Regions from separate parts of the Weissella paramesenteroides genome, predicted to be linked through region 2. Evidence: a T-box and tRNA genes for the amino acid it is inferred to sense, from the RefSeq annotation. Region 2 holds a T-box; the other holds one or more tRNA genes.
What was found. The T-box of region 2 lies ahead of QRX23_RS07150 (valine--tRNA ligase). A T-box ahead of a tRNA ligase gene usually reads a tRNA of that ligase, here a tRNA-Val.
Positions count from the first base shown of each region.

Region 1 (3,417 bases), 880 kb from region 2:
TACCAATAAATCAAAATTCGGTAAACAGGTCGTTACTGGTCAAATTAGGACTGATTTAACAAAAAAAGCAAAGAAAACACAGCATATCACTTATAAAACAAATGCAGATTGGTTACCTACTGGATTCTACCTTAGCCCTTCTAAAGCATTAAAAGGTACAGAATTGCACTTGGAAATATCGAACTTACATTTTAAACCATACACGTTGAAACAACAGCAACATGTCGCTTTGAATCAGTATCGATATAAGCATGTCCAAGATGCAAGAAATGCACAAAAATTAATTGATCGTCAATACAATAGTCAAGCATTTACTTGGAACTGGTACAAAACACACTTTAGCAGTATGGGTAAAGAAACCGGTAATTATACTATCTCAACTACTTACAACAATAAGGTAAATACATTTACACAAACTGGGCAGTCAAACTTATCATTTTATAATCCACAGACTACTATTACAATGAATCTTGGACAGGCTAGTGACATAAATAAGGAAGCCTTTATTCCACTTACTTTTAATAAAGTTGGACAATACGCCTTTGATGTACAAATTAAAGCCATTCCTACTGACAATCGGTTTAATAAAGTCGCAAAACACATTAAAAATACAGCCCCAAGTTACAAAATTGGAAATAATAAATTAACAACATCTGTTACTGTTAATAAGCCTAAAATACTTGCAACCACTATTCCTTATAGTGATGGTTGGCGCATCAAAGGAAATCATGCTAATTTAATTAAACTTGGTAATGGATTTATTGGTATTCCACTATCTGTAGGTAAAAATAATATAAGACTCTACTATCACACTCCTGGCAGCCATATTGGTAAAATCAGTTTTCTGCTTGGTGTTATTATTTGCTGTTTAGTACTTTTTATAAATCTTTTTAAACCTATACGAATCAATCAAAAATATAAATAATTTTTTCATGTAAAAAAGCTCTGAACGAGCCTCGTAAGTTGGCATCATTTCCAAAACTTACGAAATTCGATTCAGAGCTTTTTTATACATCATTCATAGAGCTTAGGACAAAAGAAAATGTTCCAAACTTTTCTTGCTAAAATTGTATTAATTATAAGCCTGTAATTTTTATAACATAAACGTATTCAAAAAGTCTGAAGTCACAATGTAATGCACTTGACTCTACCTACTCCTGCCTTTCGCTTTGCTACGACAAAAACTAGCGCAAATCACGTGTCACACTGGTTTCAAAACGACTTTTGTCTTGCTTTCACATATAATAATTTACTACAATTCTTCAGAAGCAAACCATTCTGCAATACTGACCCACTGATCACTTTTTTTATTTTTAATTTCATAACTTGTGATATCATACAATGTCTTACGATCACCATCTAAAGGTGACCAATAAGTTTCATCTGCACGATGAATGACATCCCAATGTGTATAGTTCTTTTCTGTTCCTGATTCATCTCGTACCAAAAAGCCCTCTTTTAATGAGATATTTTTTTCACCAACTTGTGGGCCATCCACACCAAAATCTATCATTAATTGTTGATGAGTATCACTAGTAATTGGACTATGTGTCATATTTATATCCCCTTCAATTAAAATTCATACTATGTCAGTATGACACCTATTATCTTTTTCTTCTATATTCAACTAATTATAAACCAAAATTTTTTAAACACTTTATAATTTATTTTTCTAATAAAATAACAAAATAAAACCCTAGGGATTCTTCAATTTAAGAATTCCTAGGGTATGTTATGCCGTCGATGGGGGTCGAACCCATACTCCCTTGCGAGAACTGGATTTTGAGTCCAGCGCGTCTGCCAATTCCGCCACAACGGCATCATATTAAATATTACATCAATTCAGGGCGGTAGATGGGGATCGAACCCACGCGTGCCGGAACCACAAACCGGTGTGTTAACCACTTCACCACTACCGCCATGGCAGGGGTAGAGGGAATCGAACCCCCGCCGACGGTTTTGGAGACCGTTGTTCTACCGCTAAACTATACCCCTATAATGTGATGTAATACTTAATTTGAAACGGTCACAACGGGATTCGAACCCGTGATCTTTCGCGTGACAGGCGAACGTCATAACCAACTAGACCATGCGACCAATGGACGTTACAGGGATCGAACCTGTGACCCCCTGCTTGTAAGGCAGGTGCTCTCCCAGCTGAGCTAAACGTCCATTATAGTGCATCGCGATGTCCTATCCTCGCAGGAGGCGATCCTCCAACTACTTTTGGCGCTACTGAGCTTAACTACTGTGTTCGGTATGGGAACAGGTGTGACCTCAGTGCCATCATCACGACACGTTTTTTTATTGAGTGAACTTAGTTCCCTCAAAAATGAATCATAATTGCTATTTTTTGCCTTACACCACTTGCTACTTGGTTAAGTCCTCGAACCATTAGTACTAGTCCGCTCCATGCGTCACCGCACGTCCACTTCTAGCCTATCTACCTCATCATCTCTGAGGGGTCTTACTTCATTGCTGAATGGGAAATCTCATCTCGAGGCGAGTTTCACACTTAGATGCTTTCAGCGTTTATCTCATCCGTACATAGCTACTCAGCGATGCTCCTGGCGGAACAACTGATACACCAGTGGTACGTCCACCCCGGTCCTCTCGTACTAAGGGCAGCTCCTCTCAAATTTCCTACGCCCGCGACGGATAGGGACCGAACTGTCTCACGACGTTCTGAACCCAGCTCGCGTACCGCTTTAATGGGCGAACAGCCCAACCCTTGGGACCGACTACAGCCCCAGGATGCGATGAGCCGACATCGAGGTGCCAAACCTCCCCGTCGATGTGGACTCTTGGGGGAGATAAGCCTGTTATCCCCAGGGTAGCTTTTGTCCGTTGAGCGATGGCCCTTCCATGCGGAACCACCGGATCACTAAGCCCTACTTTCGTACCTGCTCGACTGGTAAGTCTCACAGTCAAGCTCCCTTGTGCCTTTACACTCTGCGAATGATTTCCAACCATTCTGAGGGAACCTTTGGGCGCCTCCGTTACCTTTTAGGAGGCGACCGCCCCAGTCAAACTGCCTGCCAGACACTGTCTTCCACCACGCTGAGTGGTGTGAGTTAGAGTGTTCATACAACGAGGGTAGTATCCCACGTTTGCCTCCATCGAAACTAGCGTCCCGATTTCTACGGCTCCTACCTATGCTGTACAAGCTGCACAAACACTCAATATCAAGCTACAGTAAAGCTCCATGGGGTCTTTCCGTCCTGTCGCGGGTAACCCGCATCTTCACGGGTCTTTAAATTTCACCGAGTCTCTCGTTGAGACAGCGCCCAGATCGTTACGCCTTTCGTGCGGGTCGGAACTTACCCGACAAGGAATTTCGCTACCTTAGGACCGTTATAGTTACGGCCGCCGTTTACTGGGGCTTCAATTCGTACCTTCGCCGAAGCTAAGCACTCC
Region 1 is NZ_CP130559.1:550,893-554,309, reverse strand. It holds gene QRX23_RS02640 (YfhO family protein) at 1-925, shown strand, start outside; gene QRX23_RS02635 (hypothetical protein) at 1,253-1,555, opposite strand; tRNA gene QRX23_RS02630 (tRNA-Leu) at 1,736-1,819, opposite strand; tRNA gene QRX23_RS02625 (tRNA-His) at 1,847-1,919, opposite strand; tRNA gene QRX23_RS02620 (tRNA-Trp) at 1,922-1,995, opposite strand; tRNA gene QRX23_RS02615 (tRNA-Asp) at 2,024-2,097, opposite strand; tRNA gene QRX23_RS02610 (tRNA-Val) at 2,100-2,172, opposite strand; rRNA gene rrf (5S ribosomal RNA) at 2,181-2,297, opposite strand; rRNA gene QRX23_RS02600 (23S ribosomal RNA) at 2,375-3,417, opposite strand, start outside.
Region 1: it has a tRNA-Val gene. The T-box ahead of QRX23_RS07150 (valine--tRNA ligase) is inferred to sense a tRNA for this amino acid. The anticodon was not compared.

Region 2 (3,417 bases):
TAACTTTGTCCGGTCAGCTGGTAATTCTGCCTTTGTATCATCTGATAAATTCATTAGCACATAACGAGAAGCATTCCATATCTTATTAATGAAATTCCAAGCTGAATCCATCTTTGTATATGAGAAACGCACATCTTGTCCAGGAGTTGAACCAGTTGCTAAGAACCAGCGCAAAGCATCCGCACCATACTTTTCAATCACATCCATTGGGTCAATACCATTTCCCAACGACTTTGACATCTTACGACCTTGCTCATCTCGAATTAACCCATGAATCAAAACGTTCTTGAATGGCCGACGATCAGTAAATTCCTTTGATTGGAACATCATACGTGCAACCCAGAAGAAAATAATGTCATATCCAGTCACAAGTGTATCTGTTGGGAAATAGCGTTTAAAGTCCTCTGCGTCTGTATCTGGCCAACCCATCGTTGAAAATGGCCAAAGCGCTGATGAGAACCACGTATCAAGAACATCCGAGTCTTGCTCCCAATTTTCAGCATCCGCTGGTGCTTCCATACCAACATACATTTCACCAGTTTCTTTATGGTACCAAGCTGGAATTTGATGTCCCCACCAAAGTTGACGTGAAATAACCCAATCATGAATATCATCCATCCAACGTGTGAAAGTCCCTTCGAAACGTGGTGGATAAAAATCAACGCGGTCATCTGACTTTTGCATAGCCAAAGCTTGTTCAGCCAGTGGCTTCATTTTAACAAACCATTGTGTTGATAAACGTGATTCAACCTGGACACCAGTACGTTCAGAATGACCAACCGCATGCACGATTGGTTCTACTGATAGCATCCAGCCACCAGCTTCTAGATCGGCAACCATTGCCTTACGTGCATCAAAGCGATCCATACCAACATACTTACCCGCACGTTCGTTCATTGTTGCATCTTCATTCATCGTGTTGATACGTTCCAAATTATGACGATTACCAACGCCAAAATCATTTGGATCATGTGCAGGTGTAATTTTAACCATTCCTGAACCAAATTCGGGATCAACATACTCATCAGCGACAATAGGAACTTCCCGATTAACTAATGGTACAAGTACCTTTTTACCAACTAATTCTTTATACCGTTCATCTGATGGATGTACAGCAACAGCCACATCCCCAAACATAGTCTCTGGACGTGTTGTTGCGATTTCAATGTAGTGCTTACCTTGATAGGTTGTCTCTTTATCCACAAATGGATATTGCACATGATAAAAAGCACCTTCATCGTCTTGGTGAATAACTTCGATATCTGACAAGGCTGTCCGTGCCTTTGGATCCCAGTTAATGATGTATTCACCACGATAAATCAAGCCTTTTTCATAAAGCGTCACAAACACTTTTCGAACTGCTTCTGACAATCCTTCGTCCAAAGTAAAGCGTTCACGGTCATAGTCGAGTGACAAGCCTAGCTTGCCCCACTGTGACTTAATCGTGGCTGCATATTCGTTTTTCCAGTCCCAAACTTGCTCAACAAATTTTTCACGGCCTAAATCATAACGTGAAATGCCATCTTCTGCTAAACGTTGTTCAACCTTCGCCTGCGTTGCAATACCAGCATGATCCATACCAGGTAACCACAATGTATCAAATCCTTGCATACGCTTCTGGCGAATAATCATATCCTGTAACGTTGTATCCCAAGCGTGGCCTAGGTGCAGCTTACCAGTTACATTTGGTGGTGGGATGACAATCGAATAAGGACGTGCTTTCTTATTTCCTGATGGCTTAAATCGTTTTTCTTGGACCCACTTATCATAACGTCCAGCCTCAACAGCTGTTGGATTATACTTTCCAGGCATATCAATTTCTCGCATAACCTTCACTCCTTATTTTCTAATCACTCTTTTTCATTGTTGTCCATTAAAAAAGCCCTGAACACACATTACTGTATGTTCAGGGCGAAATTATCGCGGTACCACCTGAATTAGAGTTTATTCTCTATCTCATTTTGACTTAACGCGTCCTCACGTCATCGGCTACTACAATATTCACCGACAAAGCCCACTAGCTACTTTCTAAGTCGAAGTCCTCAAAATCTCACACCAAATGATTTTGTCGCTGTTAGTTACTTTGCTTATACTCTCTAGTGCATTGCTATAAGAGCAATTTTACAATGATAGATTGACAAAATCAACCCTAAGGACTGTCATGAGTTCAATTCTGTTGGAATAAAGCCATTTTATTTAGAAGATGTCCAATAATGCTTCAACTAATAAGTAAGCACCATAAATCAAAACGATTAGTCCAGATATAATATTTACCCAAACAAGCACTTTTTTAGGTAGACGTTCTTTTAACAAATTCATGAGAATCGTAATCGTATTAAACCAAATAAAAGTCGCCATAATCACACCAATAATAAATGGCCACACAGCATCTTTTGCCAAGGTACCTCGTAAAGCACCCAGCAACAAACTACCGTCAATCAAAGCCTGTGGGTTGGCCCATGACACAATAAAAGCTGTCATAAAAGCTTGTTTTACTGGTAATTTATTTTGATGGGCATTTAACTGGACCCCGTCAGCACTGCGCAAAATTCCCCAGCCGATCCAAATAACTAGCAAACCACCCACTAGCATAACCAATAATCTCAGCCAAGTCACTGAACTAATGATGGCACCCATACCGAAAAACGCTGCTAACGAAAATAATGAATCCGCAATCCATACAAAAAGAACATAAACTAATGAACGTCGAAAGGAATTAGTCAACGCATTATTAAACACGTACAAATTTTGCATCCCAATTGGTGCCACAAAAGCAAACCCAATCATCATACCTTTTATTATCGTCATCAACATCTCTACAAACCTCACATATTCCTTATAACCATTTTATTTAGTTTACAAAACTAGATGTAACAGTTATGATAATCATAACAATTAATTTAATTTAATCGGTAATGTCCTTATTAGATAAAGGAGAACCCCTATGCCTACTTTAACAAAAGAAAATCGTCGCTACCTCATTACCTACGAAACTTTAAATGCCGTTACCCACGGGATTGGTGTTATCGCCGCAATTATTGGTGCAACCTTATTAATCATCAACAGTGTACAACACCATTTTTCAGCCTTTACAATTGTTGCGTTAACCATTTATGCAATATCGATCATTAGTTTTCTACTTGCTTCGACTTTGTTTCATGCACTCATTTTTACAAAGGCTGGTAAAATTTTCCAATTTTTGGATCATTCTGGTATCTACCTCGTCATTCTCGGTAGTTATACCCCATACACCTGGCTATTTTTAGATACTAAAATAGGCTGGCCAATTTGGCTAACCATTCTATTATGCACTATTTTAGGCTTTATTTACGACCTATTTTTTGTTGGTCGTTGGCCATGGGTATCGGTCATTATCTATGTCATCATGGGTTGGCTGATTATATTGGCCTTTCCTGC
Region 2 is NZ_CP130559.1:1,426,977-1,430,393, forward strand. It holds gene QRX23_RS07150 (valine--tRNA ligase) at 1-1,827, opposite strand, end outside; T-box leader at 1,905-2,114, opposite strand; gene QRX23_RS07155 (LysE/ArgO family amino acid transporter) at 2,197-2,814, opposite strand; gene trhA (PAQR family membrane homeostasis protein TrhA) at 2,945-3,417, shown strand, end outside.